2 regions of the Kurthia sp. FSL E2-0154 genome follow, and region 1 is predicted to be linked to the other one. Evidence: predicted binding sites of a transcription regulator. Region 1 holds the regulator's gene; the other holds the start of a gene.
What was found. Region 1 encodes LexA, which represses DNA repair genes until DNA is damaged. Its sites were predicted from a motif close to CGAACATATGTTCG; they were not measured.
Positions count from the first base shown of each region.

Region 2: ruvA (Holliday junction branch migration protein RuvA) is a predicted target of LexA. The motif match lies at 2,975-2,988, and genes of this name have one in related genera.

Region 1 covers NZ_JBBOPO010000001.1:539,077-547,391, forward strand. The annotation lists gene MHB75_RS02540 (bifunctional metallophosphatase/5'-nucleotidase) at 1-1,595, opposite strand, end outside; gene lexA (transcriptional repressor LexA) at 1,900-2,547, opposite strand; gene yneA (cell division suppressor protein YneA) at 2,708-3,010, shown strand; gene MHB75_RS02555 (YneB family resolvase-like protein) at 3,010-3,669, shown strand; gene MHB75_RS02560 (DUF896 domain-containing protein) at 3,810-4,046, shown strand; gene tkt (transketolase) at 4,214-6,211, shown strand; gene MHB75_RS02570 (YneF family protein) at 6,403-6,642, shown strand; gene MHB75_RS02575 (alpha/beta hydrolase) at 6,704-7,729, opposite strand; gene MHB75_RS02580 (YqkE family protein) at 7,802-8,050, shown strand; gene MHB75_RS02585 (aldo/keto reductase) at 8,179-8,315, opposite strand, start outside.
Region 2 covers NZ_JBBOPO010000001.1:1,467,562-1,475,876, forward strand. The annotation lists gene tgt (tRNA guanosine(34) transglycosylase Tgt) at 1-206, opposite strand, end outside; gene queA (tRNA preQ1(34) S-adenosylmethionine ribosyltransferase-isomerase QueA) at 210-1,256, opposite strand; gene ruvB (Holliday junction branch migration DNA helicase RuvB) at 1,276-2,280, opposite strand; gene ruvA (Holliday junction branch migration protein RuvA) at 2,294-2,914, opposite strand; gene MHB75_RS07245 (transcription repressor NadR) at 3,065-3,640, shown strand; gene pheA (prephenate dehydratase) at 3,680-4,549, opposite strand; gene MHB75_RS07255 (ACT domain-containing protein) at 4,565-5,020, opposite strand; gene obgE (GTPase ObgE) at 5,041-6,330, opposite strand; gene MHB75_RS07265 (Spo0B domain-containing protein) at 6,334-6,870, opposite strand; gene rpmA (50S ribosomal protein L27) at 7,031-7,324, opposite strand; gene MHB75_RS07275 (ribosomal-processing cysteine protease Prp) at 7,338-7,679, opposite strand; gene rplU (50S ribosomal protein L21) at 7,702-8,010, opposite strand; ribosomal protein L21 leader region at 8,024-8,096, opposite strand; gene minD (septum site-determining protein MinD) at 8,255-8,315, opposite strand, start outside.

The DNA.
Region 1 (8,315 bases):
TATGTTTTCGCTTCATCAATCTTTTCGCCATTTACGAATACATCAACTACTGCTTTATCTTTATATGTGTATGTTAAACCAGAAACTTCTAAACCATATCCACCTGTAAATTGATTATTAATTGCAGATTTAACTTGAGCACCTGTTAATTCAACGATTTTTAAAATGTTACCGAAAGGTTGAACGCCTTGTGCAGCGCCACGTGAAATCACAAATGAATCGCCAGAAGCAGTTGCATCTAAGTCAGAGCGAACGCCACCAGAGTTTGTGAAAGCAAAGTCAACTGAAGCATCTTTTGCTTTTGCAAATGCTAACTGACCATCTGTTACAAGGTTCCCTACAGGTGAGCCACCTAGTGGATAGGCTACACGTTCACGTGAGATTTTTGCTGTATTCATATTTGCGATTGGTTGGTCCATTACTTTCCCAACAATATTTTTTGCTTCTTGAATAATACCATTTACTTTTTTAGATACTTTATTTTTCATAATCGTTGTTTCTGTTTGTGTATAGTTATATTTAATTTTAGCTGCTGGTGTCTTCATAAAGTCTTTTGTTTTTGAACTTAGTGTACCTGTTACAACTGAATAAGCAGATGCATAGTTATATGCTTCAACTACGCGAACACCTTTGTACGTGCCGTTAGCATAGCCATGATTATGACCAGCAAAAACGACGTCAATTGAGTTCGACGGATCGAGTTTATTTGCTGTTTTCAACATATCAATTACATCGCCTGTTAAATGTGAATTTTCTTGTGTTTCAATAGAAGAATTGGCATCTTTATCGACTTCGACAGATGAGTGAGCGACAACGGCGATTGCTTTTACGCCTTGTTTACGTAATTCTTTTGTATATTTTGCAACAGCTTGTCCAGGGTCCACTACATCGATATCTTTTGTATGTTGTGCTAAAACGACTTCTTTAATACGTGGTGTTACAATGCCGATGAAGCCGACTTTTACACCGCCGATTGTTTTAACTGTATAAGGTTTGAAGCCTTTAACTAATTTTTTTGTCTTTTTATCAACTACATTTGCTGAAAGAATCTCCATTTTAGAAGTTGTTTGTTTATAATCTTCTACGAATTCATAGTTTTGTGTTACACCTTTGATGGGTTTTTTACCTTTCCAAATACGTTGGAATTCGTCTAAACCTTCATCGAATTCATGGTTTCCAAGTGCACCAATCGAGAAATTCATTGCATTTAAAATATTCATTGTTGGTTCATCTTGTAAAAGACTTGAGATAGCAGGAGAGCCACCTACTGTATCACCAGCATGAATTGAAAGTGAATTAGAAGTTGTTGATTTCAACTTATTTGCTTTTGCAAAAGCAGCTTTTTCTTGTTCGAAGTTATACGCTAAAGAAGCCATCCCACCGACTGGCGTACCTACATTATCTTTTTTGTTATTCCCATCAATATAACCGTGTAAGTCGTTCATACTTAAAAGTTGTACAGGGATTTTTTTCTCTACTACTTTTTTACTTGTTGTTTTAGCTGTTGCATTGATTCCTGCACCGAAAGAAAATGGTACGGCAGTTAGTAATGCAGCAACGCTTAATGAAGTAATAATCTTCGATTTAAACATCATTTCGCCACCCCTTAAAATAAAATTGTTTCCTCCTAAATATAAGAATTACATCCTGAAATAGCAATATATTATTGAATTATTCGATTTAACAGAAAATATAGTTTTTTTAGATATTGTTATAAAAATACAATTTGTATAAATATAAAATAAGCTAAAAGTAATAAGTCAGACATTAGACGTTAGTCATTTGAACATATGCTAGCAAGTAAGTGATTAAGATGTCTATAGTAAAAAAATAAATCTAAACAAAATAAAAACTAGTAATGAATGTAAAAAAAAACATTCTTTACTAGTTGAAATTTATTTAAAATGAATGAATATTTCTGTATAGACCAACTACTTTACCTAAAATCGATACGTTTTGAACAATAATTGGTTCCATTGAAGAATTCTCAGGTTGCAAACGGTAATAACCGTCTTCTTTATAGAAACGTTTTACCGTTGCTTCGTCGTCTTCAGTCATTGCCACAACGATCTCACCGTTATTTGCAGAAGACTGTTGTTTCACAATGACATAGTCACCATCTAGAATACCTGCTTCAATCATCGACTCACCCATAATTTCTAGCATAAAAATATGGTCATCAGATGTACCATATGTATGTGGAATTGGGAAGTACTCTTCAATATTTTCAATTGCTGTGATGGGCATACCTGCTGTTACTTTACCAAGAAGTGGAACATGCATCACACCTTGTTTTGTAGCCGTAGTCGATTCAAAAGGATTTAAAATTTCAATTGCACGAGGTTTCGTTTTATCGCGACGGATATAACCCTTACTTTCTAAACGTTCTAAATGTCCGTGTACAGTTGAACTAGAAGCTAATCCAACAGCCAACCCAATCTCGCGTACAGAAGGCGGATAACCCTTACTTTGTACTTCCTCTTTAATAAAATTTAAAATCGCTTCTTGACGCTTTGAAAGTTTTGTTTTTTTCAATGCAGTGTTCACAACCTTCACCTCAACTTCCTACTATATTTTGTATTTTGAGTATAACATCGTAGAAAATCAAATGCAAACAATTGTTCTGAAAAAACCGTTGACAAAAACAAGTGTTCGAGTTTATGATGGGAACAAACATTCTAGTAAAAAGTTGGAAGGGGAAATTCAGATGAAGTGGATCAAAAATAATGTGATGGTGATTTGTTTTTCGGTAGTTGTATTATTGTTTGTTGGTAATGTTGTACGTGATACAATAGCGAAGACGCATGTAACTGAAATTCGAATTACAGAAGGTGATACATTATGGTCTTTAGCTCAAAAATATAGCGGAGATATGAAACCACAAAAATGGATGAACCAAGTTATTAATCAAAACAATTTAGTTGATGGGCAAATTATGGCGGGAGAGAAATTAACCGTACCGATTACGAATCATGAATTACAACAAATAGAATTAGCGAGTGATCAATAATGAAATTTAAAAAAGCTGTAGCTTACTGTCGCGTAAGTACAGAAAAAGAAACGCAGAACCAGTCTTTAGAAAGACAAAAAATTGAATTAACTGCCTATGCTAAAGAAAAAGGGTACACATTAGATTGTATTTTTGAAGACCGCCATAGTGGTTATGATATTGAGCGTGAAGGATTATTAGAATTGTTAGATTTCTTAAAACAATATCCGCAATCTGCTCTATTTATTCAAGATGAGACACGTATTGGACGCGGGAATGGTCGAATGGCTGTTTTACATCTTTTACAAAAATACGATACAACGATTTACTCTATGTCATCAGATGGTGAAATGAAACTAAACGATATGGATTCGATGTTACTGGAGATTTTAGCGATTGTAGAGGAGTACCAACGCAAAATACATAATGCAAAAATCAAACGAGGAATGCGTCGTGCTGTTGAAAATGGCTATCGTCCAGAATTAAATATTAGTAATCGTGGTAATCCAGAAGGACGCGAAAGAATTGATGTGCCGCTTGATCAAATTGTTGCATTAAGAAAAAAGGGGCTTACTTATGAAGAAATAGCTGCCACGTTAAAAATTGCTGGTTTTCATGTGAGTAAAGCAACTGTACATCGTCGTTATACAGAGTATGTACAAGAACAACAAAATCAATAGAATTTTTTCTCTAAAATGTCTTTTTAAGTTTTTAAATCGTTATTTTTAAGCTTTTTTCAGGATTTTTGAGCTGAATACTTGCTAAATTGCTGTATTTTTCATACCTTTAATGTAGTGACTAGGTCGAAAGGATGAAAATTATGCTATCAAAAGAAAAACTAGCGCGTATTAGTGAATTATCAAAAAAGAAAAAAGCAGGTACATTGACTGTTGAAGAAGCAAAAGAACAGACGACACTGCGCCAAGAATATTTAGATACATTCCGTAAAACAATGCGTAATACAATCGAAAACGTTCGTATTTTCGATCCAAATGGTGAAGAAGTAACGCCAGAGAAAATTCGTGAAAAGCAAAAAACAAACGGACGTCTAAACTAATAAACTAACAAGTAAAAACGCACACAATTATGACGAAAATCCACAATTGTGTGCGTTTTTTCATGGATAATCGTCTAACGTCAATTATAACCATTGTTTTATAGTCGATTCTTGACTAAACTAGAGATAGTAATACATTTTGTATAGAAGAAAGGATGTCAACTTTAATGACGCAACAAGCAGATCAGTTAGCAATTAATGCGATTCGTACTTTATCAATTGATGCAATTGAAAAAGCAAATTCAGGACACCCAGGTTTACCAATGGGCGCAGCACCAATGGCGTACACGCTATGGACAAAACAACTACAACATAATCCTCAAAATCCATCATGGTTCAACCGTGATCGTTTTATCCTTTCAGCGGGTCATGGCTCAATGCTTTTATATAGTCTACTTCACTTAGGTGGTTACGACTTACCAATGGAAGAAATTAAAAACTTCCGTCAATGGGGTTCTTTAACACCAGGTCACCCTGAATTTGGACATACAGTCGGTGTAGAAGCTACTACAGGTCCATTAGGTCAAGGCATTTCAATGGCAGTAGGCATGGCAATGGCTGAATCTCATTTAGCAGCAGTATACAACAAACCAGAACACAATATTATCGATCACTATACATACGTGTTATGTGGTGATGGTGATTTAATGGAAGGTGTTTCTGCCGAAGCCGCGTCATTAGCAGGTCATCTACAATTAGAAAAATTAATCGTATTATACGATAGTAACGATATTTCATTAGATGGTGATTTAAACAAATCATTCTCAGATGATACAGCTGCACGTTATAAATCATATGGCTGGAATTACTTATTAGTAGAAGACGGTACAGATGTGACAGCAATCAATCAAGCAATCGAAAATGCAAAAACATCAAATAAACCAACATTAATTGAGATTAAAACAATTATTGGTCATGGTTCACCGAATAAATCGGGTAAATCAGATTCTCATGGTGCGCCATTAGGTACAGAAGAAGTTGCTTTAACAAAAGCGAATTACGACTGGACATATGAGCCATTCGAAATTCCAGAAGAAGTATATGAAACATTCAAAGAAGCAGCTGAAACACATGGTGTACAAGCAGAAGCAGCTTGGAATGATGCATTTGCAGCATATAAAGCAGAATTCCCAGAATTAGCAGCTCAATTAGAACAAGCAATCAAAGGTGAATTCCCAGAAAACTTTGATGCAGAATTCCCAGTATATGAAGCAGGTAAATCAGTTGCGACACGTTCATCTTCTGGTGATATGATTAATGCAATTGCTAAAACTGTTCCTTCATTCTTCGGTGGTAGTGCCGATTTAGCTGGATCAAACAAAACAACAATCAAAGGTGCTGGTGATTTCTCAGCACATGACCGCGCTGGTCGTAACATTTGGTTTGGTGTACGTGAATTTGCAATGGGCGCAGCATTAAACGGTATGGCACTTCATGGTGGATTGAATGTCTTCGGTGGTACGTTCTTCGTATTCTCTGATTATGTACGTCCAGCAGTTCGTCTATCTGCATTAATGGGATTACCTGTAACATATGTATTCACACATGACTCAGTAGCTGTTGGTGAAGATGGTCCAACACACGAACCAATCGAGCATTTAGCCGCTTTACGTGCAATGCCGAATTTATCAGTAATTCGTCCAGCAGATGCAAATGAATCGGTAGCAGCTTGGAAGTTAGCGTTAACTTCTAAAAACCGTCCAACTGCACTTGTTTTATCACGTCAAAACCTACCTGTTCTTGATGTAGATCAAACTGTATTACATGCAGGTGTTGAAAAAGGTGCCTACGTTGTAGCAAAAGCTTCAAAAGAAGTAGCAGATGCATTATTAATCGCAACAGGTTCAGAAGTGCAACTAGCAGTAGCTGCAAAAGAAGTATTAGCAAAAGAAGGTATTGAAGTATCTGTTATCTCAATGCCTGATACAGCACGTTTTGATGAGCAAGATGCTGCATACAAAGAATCTGTATTACCAAAAGCAGTAACAAAACGACTTGCAATCGAAATGGCTTCATCATTCGGTTGGCATAAATATACTGGTTTCGAAGGTGATGTTCTTGCAATCGATACATTTGGTGCAAGTGCACCTGGAGATACAGTGATTGAAAAATACGGTTTCACAGTTGAAAATGTTGTTGCGAAAGTGAAAGCATTATTTAATTAATCCGTACACAATAAAATCCCGAAATGTTTGACGTTTCGGGATTTTTTTATTCAACAAACGATTTCTCATATGTAGCATAATTAATTAATTTTTCATGAAATCTACGACAAATGTAGATAGGCTATGTTTTTTATTGTATAATCCTTCATGGAGAGTATTATCTCGTATGTGAAAATAGAGGAGGAACACAAGTGAGTACAGGTCTTGCCATTACATTCATCATCCTTGCGTTAATCGTTGGTCTTGTGGGTGGATTTTTCATCGCACGCCAATACATGATGAAGTATTTAAAAGAAAACCCACCAATCAACGAAGATATGCTTCGTATGATGATGACTCAAATGGGACGCAAACCATCTGAGAAACAGGTTCGCCAAGTGATGAGCCAAATGAGTAAAGCAACAGATAAAATGGATAAAAAGAAGAAATAATTTATTCGTTAAGATAAACCAAAAAAGTGAGGCCTCATTAGTAGGTCTCACTTTTTATATGTTATGCAGGTTGAATAATGTGTGTGCGATGTTTTTTCTGTGGGAATTGATAATCTTGTGGTAAATAACTAATATGAAAGTCTACTAAAAATTTAATAATTTCTTTTTCATAATCAAAAGGTTGTTCATTAAATGATTGCGCATGCTCACCTTTTTCGAATAACACAAGTCGTGTATTTTCAGGTTTTGCCGCATGTAGCGCTTCTGACATCGTATGTGGAATATACGTATCTTCTAAACTATGAATATATAAAATAGGTTTTGAAATCTTTTGAACAGCTTCAATCGGTGCGACTTCACGCAGTGTATAACCATCACGTTTTTGAATAAAGAAGTCAGCTAATTTTACCGCGTAAGCAGTTTTAATCGGTGTATCGCGCATGAGTACATGGTGGAGTTGTTTTTCAAATGTTGAAAATGCACAATCTGCAATAATAAAATCAAATAATGTATCATCTAATCCACCATATTGAAGAGTTGTAGCAGCGCCCATTGATTCACCTTGAATTCCTAACAGTGCACCATGTGTCATCTGTGAACGAACAGCTTCTACAACAGCTTGTAAATCATACTTTTCATAAAAGCCATAGCTTGTCGTTTTGCCACCTGTTTTTCCGTGGCGACGTTGATCGTAAACAATAATATTATAACCGAGACGAGCAAATACTTGTGCGTATTTTAAGGAATTGATATGTGTTTCAGTTACTCCGTGTAAAATAATGATCGTATTAGGACTTGTCGTACTCTGAATCTTGTGGCATGTAATGGGGTAACCATTTAGTGATTGTACAATAAAACTTTCTTTAGCTACATGTGTAAACCAATCTTCATTCAAACGTTTGGATTGTACTTCGCGGTCCCAGATGAATTGTTCATCTTTTTGTTTCATATACATAACACGATTGGAAATGGTATAGCCAAGTGCAGCTATGGAAGCACTTGTAGCTACAGAAGCAAGTAAAGGCCATTTCTTTTTCAAATTCATCACCTCATGTTCATCATAATTAAATATGTTAAAAAAATCCATAGACATTTCAAAACCTTACAAATGATTTACTTTCTGCTAAAATAAATGTAAATCAAATACGAGGTGACAGAAATGGCGAAAAAGAAAAAACAAATGACTCAACCGAAGTCGACTTCAGATGACGGATTGACATTAAAAGATCAATTAAATGCAGATGTCTTAAGTCAATTAAAGTTAGCGAAACAAAGTTTAGTTGCACAAGAAAAAGAACAAGAAGAAGAGCGTCGTGCAAAAGCGTTATTTGAGAAAAAACAACGCGAGAAAAATATGAGTTTTGAAGAATTGTTAGAACAATACGGCGATCAAGGTTCAAAATTTTAATCGTACATTTTTAAAACAGACACTATCAGTGCAGTTCCCATAAATAAGAGAATCTAAACAAAAAACTGAAGCCGCGACACAGCGCGGTTTCAGTTTTTTTAATCTTTATATATTTTTTAGCCATACATTTATTTCATACGATGTTCTTCGTATCGATTTGCTTTTGTCATGTTCATCCATTGTTCTAAAACATCTTGTGAAGCAGGGTGATAATAGGCATCGATAATTTCATATAGTTGTGGCAAGCTACTGACACCTAAAACCG
Region 2 (8,315 bases), 930 kb from region 1:
CACAAATGATAAGTGTTACTTAAAATAATTCCTGCGCCCATTTCTTTAATTTCTTCTGGTGCCATCGTTTTTACCGTTGCTTGTGTACCTACTGGCATGAAAGCTGGCGTTTCAAATGAACCATGTGGTGTATGCACAATCCCTAGACGTGCTCCCGTTTGTTTACATGTTTTAATCAGTTCGTAGCGAATTGGTTGTTCTGACATAAATTAATTTCCTTTCTTTTGTGGACGAATGAACATCGCATCACCAAAGCTGAAGAATCGGTATTTATTTTCAACAGCGATTTTATAAGCATTCAGTACGTTTTCACGACCTGCCAATGCACTAATCATCATTACTAATGATGATTTTGGTAAGTGGAAGTTTGTAACCATTCCGTCGATTGCTTTATATTCAAAACCAGGGTAGATAAAGATTTTTGACCAACCTGACTCTGCAATAATTTGACCATTATTATTTTGTGCGACTGTTTCAAGTGTACGTGTAGATGTTGTACCTACTGCGATGACACGTCCACCGTTCGCTTTTGTATCATTGATGATTTGAGCTGTTTCAGCTGGTAAGTTATAAAACTCTGCATGCATATCATGTTCTTCAATTGTTTCAACACTTACCGGGCGGAATGTACCAATCCCTACATGTAAAGTTACAAAAGCAACTTGTACACCTTTTGCACGAATAGCATCTAAAATTTCATCTGTAAAATGCAGACCGGCTGTCGGCGCTGCTGCTGAACCTAGTTCTTTTGAATAAACAGTTTGATAGCGCTCTTGGTTATCTAACTTCTCATGAATATAAGGCGGTAGAGGCATTGTACCTAACTTTTCTAAAATTTCGATGAAGATCCCTTCATAATTAAATTTAAAAAGTCGACCTCCATGCTCTAACTCACCTGTACATTCAGCTGTTAATAGTCCATCACCAAATGTGACAACTGTTCCCACTTTAATACGCTTAGCAGGTTTCACTAATGTTTCCCATTCGTCATCAGCTGTTTGCTTAATGAGTAGCACTTCAATATGTGCACCTGTCTCTTTCTTTTCACCGATTAAACGAGCAGGTAATACGCGCGTATCATTTAAAATCAAGCAGTCTCCTGCTTCTAATTCTTCAACAATATGTGGGAAGTGATGATGCTCTACTTCACCTGTTTCTTTATCTAATACCATCAATCGACTTGCAGCACGATTTTCAAGTGGTACTTGCGCAATTAATTCTTCTGGTAATACGTAATCAAAATCTTCTAGTTTCATCGTTACTTCCTTCTTTTCATTAAGTTTCTGCTGGATACGCGTATCCGAAATGTGTATAAGCAAGTGCTGTGGCCATACGACCTCTTGGTGTTCGTTGAATGAACCCGATTTGCATTAAATAAGGTTCATACATTTCTTCAATCGTCATCGATTCTTCACCAATACTTGCAGAGATCGTATCTAAGCCTACAGGACCTCCTCTAAAGCGTTCAATCATTCCCTCGATTAATTTGCGGTCAATATGATCTAAACCGAGTGGATCGACTTGTAGAAGCTCTAAAGCGGTCTGACAGAGTGATACCGTAATCTCTCCGTCTCCTAAAACTTGTGCATAATCACGCACACGCTTTAATAGGCGGTTCGCAATACGTGGTGTTCCTCTCGAGCGTCTTGCTAGTTCATTCGCTGCTTGGTCATGAACTGCAACACCAAATAAGTCCGCACTTCTTTTTACAATTTCGGCAAGTGAGGGTTCATCATAATAGTCCAATCTTAATAATACACCAAAACGATCGCGAAGTGGTGCAGATAATGCGCCTGAACGTGTTGTTGCACCAACTAATGTAAATGGTGGTAAATCAAGGCGGATAGAGCGTGCTGCCGGACCTTTACCAACTACGATATCGAGGCAAAAATCTTCCATTGCTGGATAGAGCACTTCTTCAATCGCACGCGGTAGGCGGTGAATCTCATCAATGAATAACACGTCTCCCGGTTCTAATGAACTTAAAATAGCTGCAAGATCTCCTGGTCGTTCAATTGCCGGCCCACTTGTCATACGAATATTAACACCCATCTCATGTGCAATAACTGCCGCAAGCGTCGTTTTCCCGAGTCCAGGAGGTCCAAATAATAGTGCGTGGTCGAGCGATTCTTCACGCATTTTTGCCGCTTCAATAAAGATGCGTAAATTCTCTTTTACTTTTTGTTGTCCAATATAACTATCAAGCGTTTGAGGTCTTAATGAAAGTTCTAATTGTTCATCTAATTCTGTAGACTCACCTGACACAATCCGTTCCTCCATCAATCTGCACCTCCTATTTTTGTTTTAATAATATTTTGAGCGCTTCCTTCATGTAAGCTTCTGTCGTATGTAATTGCTCATTTTCATCTAGTTGTGGCTTCACTTTTGCAAGTTCACGCTCTGAGTAACCAAGTGCTGTTAAAGCAAGCATCGCTTCCTCAAGTTCATGTTTATTCGGATTCACACCGAATAACGGTAATTCGTCCTCTGCACTCGGTAAGTCTACATGTTCAAGTAATGCATCTAACTTCCCTTTTAAGTCAAGAATCATTTGACGTGCTGTCTTCTTACCGACACCTGGGAACTTAATTAAGAAAGCTTCATCTTCTTGTTCAATCGCCGTGATTACTTGTGATGGATGTCCACTTGCAAGAATCGCAAGCGCTCCTTTTGGTCCAATCCCTGATACTTGAATCAGCTTACGAAATAGCTCACGTTGTTCAAGTGACGTGAAGGCAAATAGTTGCTGTGCATCTTCTCTTACACTTAGATGTGTAAATACTTGAATTTCCTCATTTGATACATGAAAAGCATAAGGGTTTGGTGTATTCAATTGCCAGCCTACACCTGTCACCTCCACTACAATGTATTCGGGTGTCACACGCGTAACAGGTCCCTTTATATAATCATACATACACGAATTCTCCTTTTCATAGCCTTTTGCATTATAGCATAATCCGTCGTGCGCTAAAAACAAACACACATTCCCATAGTAGCTATCATACCACAATTCACGAATGCTTTCGAACGATTATAAGGTGATTCATTTTTAAAAATATATGATATGATTAACAGCGTAAAAGCATTCAATCGAGGTGTTAATCATATGAAAAAATTATTAGGTGAAGAACGTCGTGAGGCCATTATTACGATTCTGAAAAATGAACAACGCCCTGTCACAGGGACAGCACTTGCGAAACGAACAAATGTGTCGCGTCAAGTGATTGTGAATGACATGGCGCTCTTAAAAGCAAAAAACGAGCCAATCATGGCGACAAGTCAAGGTTACGTCTATTTATCTGAACATCCAAATCATCGCGTGTTTGAACGCGAGATTGCGAGCTTCCATACACCAGAACAAGCAGAAGATGAACTAAATACACTTGTTGATGCAGGGGTAACAGTCAAAAACGTAACGGTAGAACATCCCGTATACGGTGAAATTACAGCGTCCATCATGGTATCAAGTCGTTATGATGTACAACAATTTATTGAAAAAGTAACCGCAACTGAAGCAAGCTTACTCATGAATTTAACAGAAGGTGTTCATCTACACGTAATTTCATCCGATGACGAAAAAAAACTGGATGCAGCAATTGAACAATTACGTTTAAAGGGTTATCTATTACCTGAAGCATAATAAAAAACGAGGCGAGTGTTTCCACTCTAACCTCGTTTTTTATTTTTGCTGATACGTATAGTAACTACCTAATGACTTAACCGAACAGCCAAGCGCTCTCAATTCTTCCATCGCACCCATCATTAAAGGTGCATGCTCGTCTTCTAGTAAGTCAACGATGAAGAAATAATCACCAAGTCCTGTTTTTAACGGACGCGATTCAATCTTACTTAAATTGATTTGACGCCATGCAAACACAGATAACACTTGATGCAATGCGCCTGAACGATCATTTGGTAACTTGATCATCAACGTTGTTTTAATCGGTCCCTGATCCGCTTCTCGCTCAATACGGTCATTACGCTTCGATAATACAAAGAAACGCGTATGATTAAAATGGAAATCATGAATATTCTGTTCTACAATCGCCAAATCATACTGTTTCGCCGCTGCAATATTCGCAATTGCTGCGATATTATTCTCTGGATGTTCTGACACATATTGTGCCGCTGCTGCTGTTGAAGTCGTTTGACTTAGTGGTACAGAACGATAATGGTAATGCAAAAATTTATGACACTGCGCAAGGGCATGTGGATGCGAATACACGCGTTCCATCTCACTATAATGCGCTGCATGGTCTTTATGTACCATTAAATGCTGCTCAATCGGCGACAATACCTCTGCCGCAATATACAAATCTGCCTCATGGAATAAATAATCAATCGTCAGTGGTACTGTCCCCTCTAAAGCGTTCTCTACGGGTACTACTGCACGATCGACTTGTCCTGAATCAACTGCTTCAATACATTCTGGAATTGTCTTAAAAGGGATTGTCCAATCGTTTGGAAACAATTCTTTTGTCGCCAATTCCGTAAATGTACCTTCTGGGCCTAGATAAGCCACGCGATTCTCCCACTCTTTTGATTCCAACACAAAAGCCCCCTCTTATAACGCGCCTGAACTAATCACTTCTGCTGATTCAACAAAATCAAGTTTTTTCAGACTTTGTAATAAGTCGTCTAAATCAACATCCATTGCAGTCACGTCTAAGGACAATGTTACATTGGCTCTACCTTGAATCGGAATTGTTTGATGAATCGTCAATACATTACAATGTGTATCGGTAACTGTAGAAAGAAGTCTAGCTAATGTACCTTTACGATCCTCTAATTGCAAGAACACTGTTAAGATGCGTTCTTGAACAATTGAGTGAAAGGGGAAAACAGCATCTCGATACTTATAAAAAGCACTCCTAGATAAATCAACCTGTTTCACAGCATCCCAGATAGATGAGACGCTTCCTGATTGTAGCAAATGTTTAGCTTGCAACGTTTTGTGCATCGCATCTGTTAAAACATCTTCACGAACTAAATAATATCTTTGATCCGCTACATTTTTCATCTTTTTCCCCCCTGAATCGTTTATTCTACAAATTCAAATTCAAATTTTAAGATACGAACGGTATCGCCATTTTCAGCACCTTGTTGACGAAGCTCATCATCGACACCCATACCACGCATTTGGCGTGCAAAGCGACGAATTGATTCTTCACGACTAAAGTCTGTCATTTTGAATAGACGTTCGATTGTGTCACCACTTAATACAAAAGCACCGTCATCGTCACGTGTTACAACGAAATCTGGTCCTTTAATTTCATGTTTGTAAAGTACTGTAGCATCTGTTTCTTCCTCTTCATCATCGTGTAGTAGGAACTCAGGTGTTACTTCTAGTAATTCATACACTGCATAAAGTAGTTCTTGTAAACCTTGACGTGAAACAGCTGAGATTGGGAAGATTTGAATATCTTCTCCTACTTTCTTTCTGAACTCAGCTAAATTTTCTTCTGCATCTGGCATGTCCATTTTGTTGGCTACAACAATTTGTGGACGTTCAGTTAAGCGTAAATTATATTGCTCTAACTCGCGATTAATCGTTAGGTAATCTTCGTATGGGTCACGACCTTCCATGGCTGACATATCAACTACGTGTACAATAACACGGGTACGTTCGATATGACGTAAGAATTGGTGTCCTAAGCCCACACCTTCAGAAGCGCCTTCAATTAATCCTGGTAGGTCAGCCATTGCAAATGATTTGCCATCCCCGACTTGAACCATTCCTAAGTTCGGTACAATCGTTGTGAAATGATATGCACCGATTTTTGGTTTTGCTGAAGATACGACTGATAGTAGAGTAGATTTACCTACACTTGGGAAACCGACTAAACCGACATCAGCTAATACCTTTAACTCTAATATAACATTAAGTTCCTGCCCTGGCTCTCCTTTTTCAGAAAGTTCTGGCGCAGGATTTGCAGGTGTTGCAAAACGTGAGTTACCACGTCCGCCGCGTCCACCGCGTGCAATAATCGCTTCTTGTCCATGCTCTACCAAATCCGCAATAACGCGACCTGTTTCTTCTTCTGTTACAACTGTACCTGGTGGCACGCTAACAACCATTGGTTTTGCACCGCGACCATGTGCGTTCTTACTCATACCGTTCTCACCTGGTTCAGCTTTGAAGTGACGTTTGAATCGGAAATCCATTAACGTACGAAGTCCTTCATCTACTTTGAAGATAACGGCACCCCCGTTACCACCATCGCCACCTGCTGGTCCACCATTTGGAACAAATTTTTCTCGACGGAACGCGACCATACCATCGCCACCGTCGCCACCTTTAACATAAATCTTTACGTGATCGACAAACATTATTTACTTTCCCTCCTTACTTCCTATGACACGATAACGCCACACTGTATCTGAATACTCCTCATGGATTACACTTAAATCTTCTGATTGAATCGGGATTGAAAAATCGCTTTTTTCAAAATGTCCCTTCATCTCGACTGCAACCTCCACTTTTTGTTTCGTAGACATCACATAGATATGACAATTTTGTTCAACAAACGGGTCGATTGTTTCATGTACAGACTGTAGCGAGCTCTCTAAATAATTACGCAGAGGAACGTCCCACTCTGCTGGAGCGCTATCGGAAATATCGCTCTCCATTGTAATCGTTATAGAAGGAAAACGCCACTGACATGTCTGAAGCCATTCGATTAAATGCGCACATTTCAGTCCATTTATAATTGAAAATCGTTGATATTTTGTTGAGAGTTGGTCAACAAGTTGATTGGCTTCTTCGACATGGTCTAGAGCCAGATTCATTTTGATTAATTGTAATTGATTTAAAAAATCATGTTGAATGTGCCGAAGCACTTCATTTACGGATAGTGGCTGATCTATCACAAGTAAACACTCCTTTAGCGAGATGTTCTTGTTGTTAGTATAACAATTTTTTATGAAAATTTCTCTATTGAGCGAAAAAAATTCGGTATTTGCACCTGAAGCAAACACCGTTTTTTCACCACAAAAAAGGACTGCATTACTGCAGTCCTTAACTTTTAAATTAAGCTTCTTGTGCTACAGGATACACGCTAACTTTCTTCTTATCGCGACCGTAACGTTCGAATTTAACAATGCCGTCTACTTTAGCGAATAAAGTATCATCGCCACCACGACCAACGTTTTCACCTGGGTAAATTTTTGTACCGCGTTGACGGTATAAAATTGAACCAGCAGAAGCGAATTGACCGTCAGCACGTTTAGCGCCTAAACGTTTTGACTCTGAATCACGACCGTTTTTTGTAGAACCTACACCTTTTTTAGATGCGAAGAACTGTAAGTCTAATTTCAATAACATAATGTTCCACCTCCTACAGCATTTTATATTTTAATTCGATATAATCTCCATAACTAGCAACCATCGTATAAAACTGGGTTACCATTGTTTGAAGAATTGTTTGCAGTTTTGCGTCTTGTTCAGGACTTAAATCGGCAGGATCCACAACGACTGATAAATAGCCGCCTTCTTCACCTTGCTCGATTCCTGGCGTAATTTGAAGTAGTTGTCCAATCGCATTTGCACTACCAAAGGCAATAGCAGATGCGCCTGCACAAACTAAATCATGACCAGGTTCACCTGAATAGGCATGTCCTGAAATTTCAAAGCCATATGATTCTCGATTTTCATTACTATGAATCTCTACTGTAATCATAACTTTTTCACCTCACTAATAATTAAGCGTTGATAGCTTCAACTACTAGTTTAGTGTAAGGTTGTCTATGACCTTGCTTACGACGGTAGTTCTTTTTAGCTTTAAGTTTGAAAACAGTAATTTTCTTTTGACGACCTTGTTTTTCAACTTTAGCTGTAACTGTTGCACCAGCTACGAATGGAGCTCCAACTTTAACGTCTTCACCACCAACGAAAAGAACCTTGTCAAAAGTCACCACTTCACCAGCTTCAGCGTTGATTTTTTCAACGTAGATTTCTTGGCCCGCTTCAACTTTGATTTGTTTACCACCTGTTTCGATAATTGCGTACATAACTGCACCTCCTCAATAGACTCAGACTCGCCTTCAAAGGTGATCTAAAAGATACTTGAACCTCGTCAGTGCGGTTGTAGCACGGGTGCTACATAACATATGAAATAATACCATACGGTTTTAAAGTCGTCAAGTTACTTTCGTATAATAACGTATATTCTTTTATTTACAACAACCAAAATATTTTTTATCGTATGAAAAAAGCGAATTTCTAAACCTAAAACGGTGAAATTCGCTCGCATCTTTATTTTGAAAATAAAGCTTTAAATTTAGTGAAGATTCCTTGTTTTTCTTTTTCTAGTGTC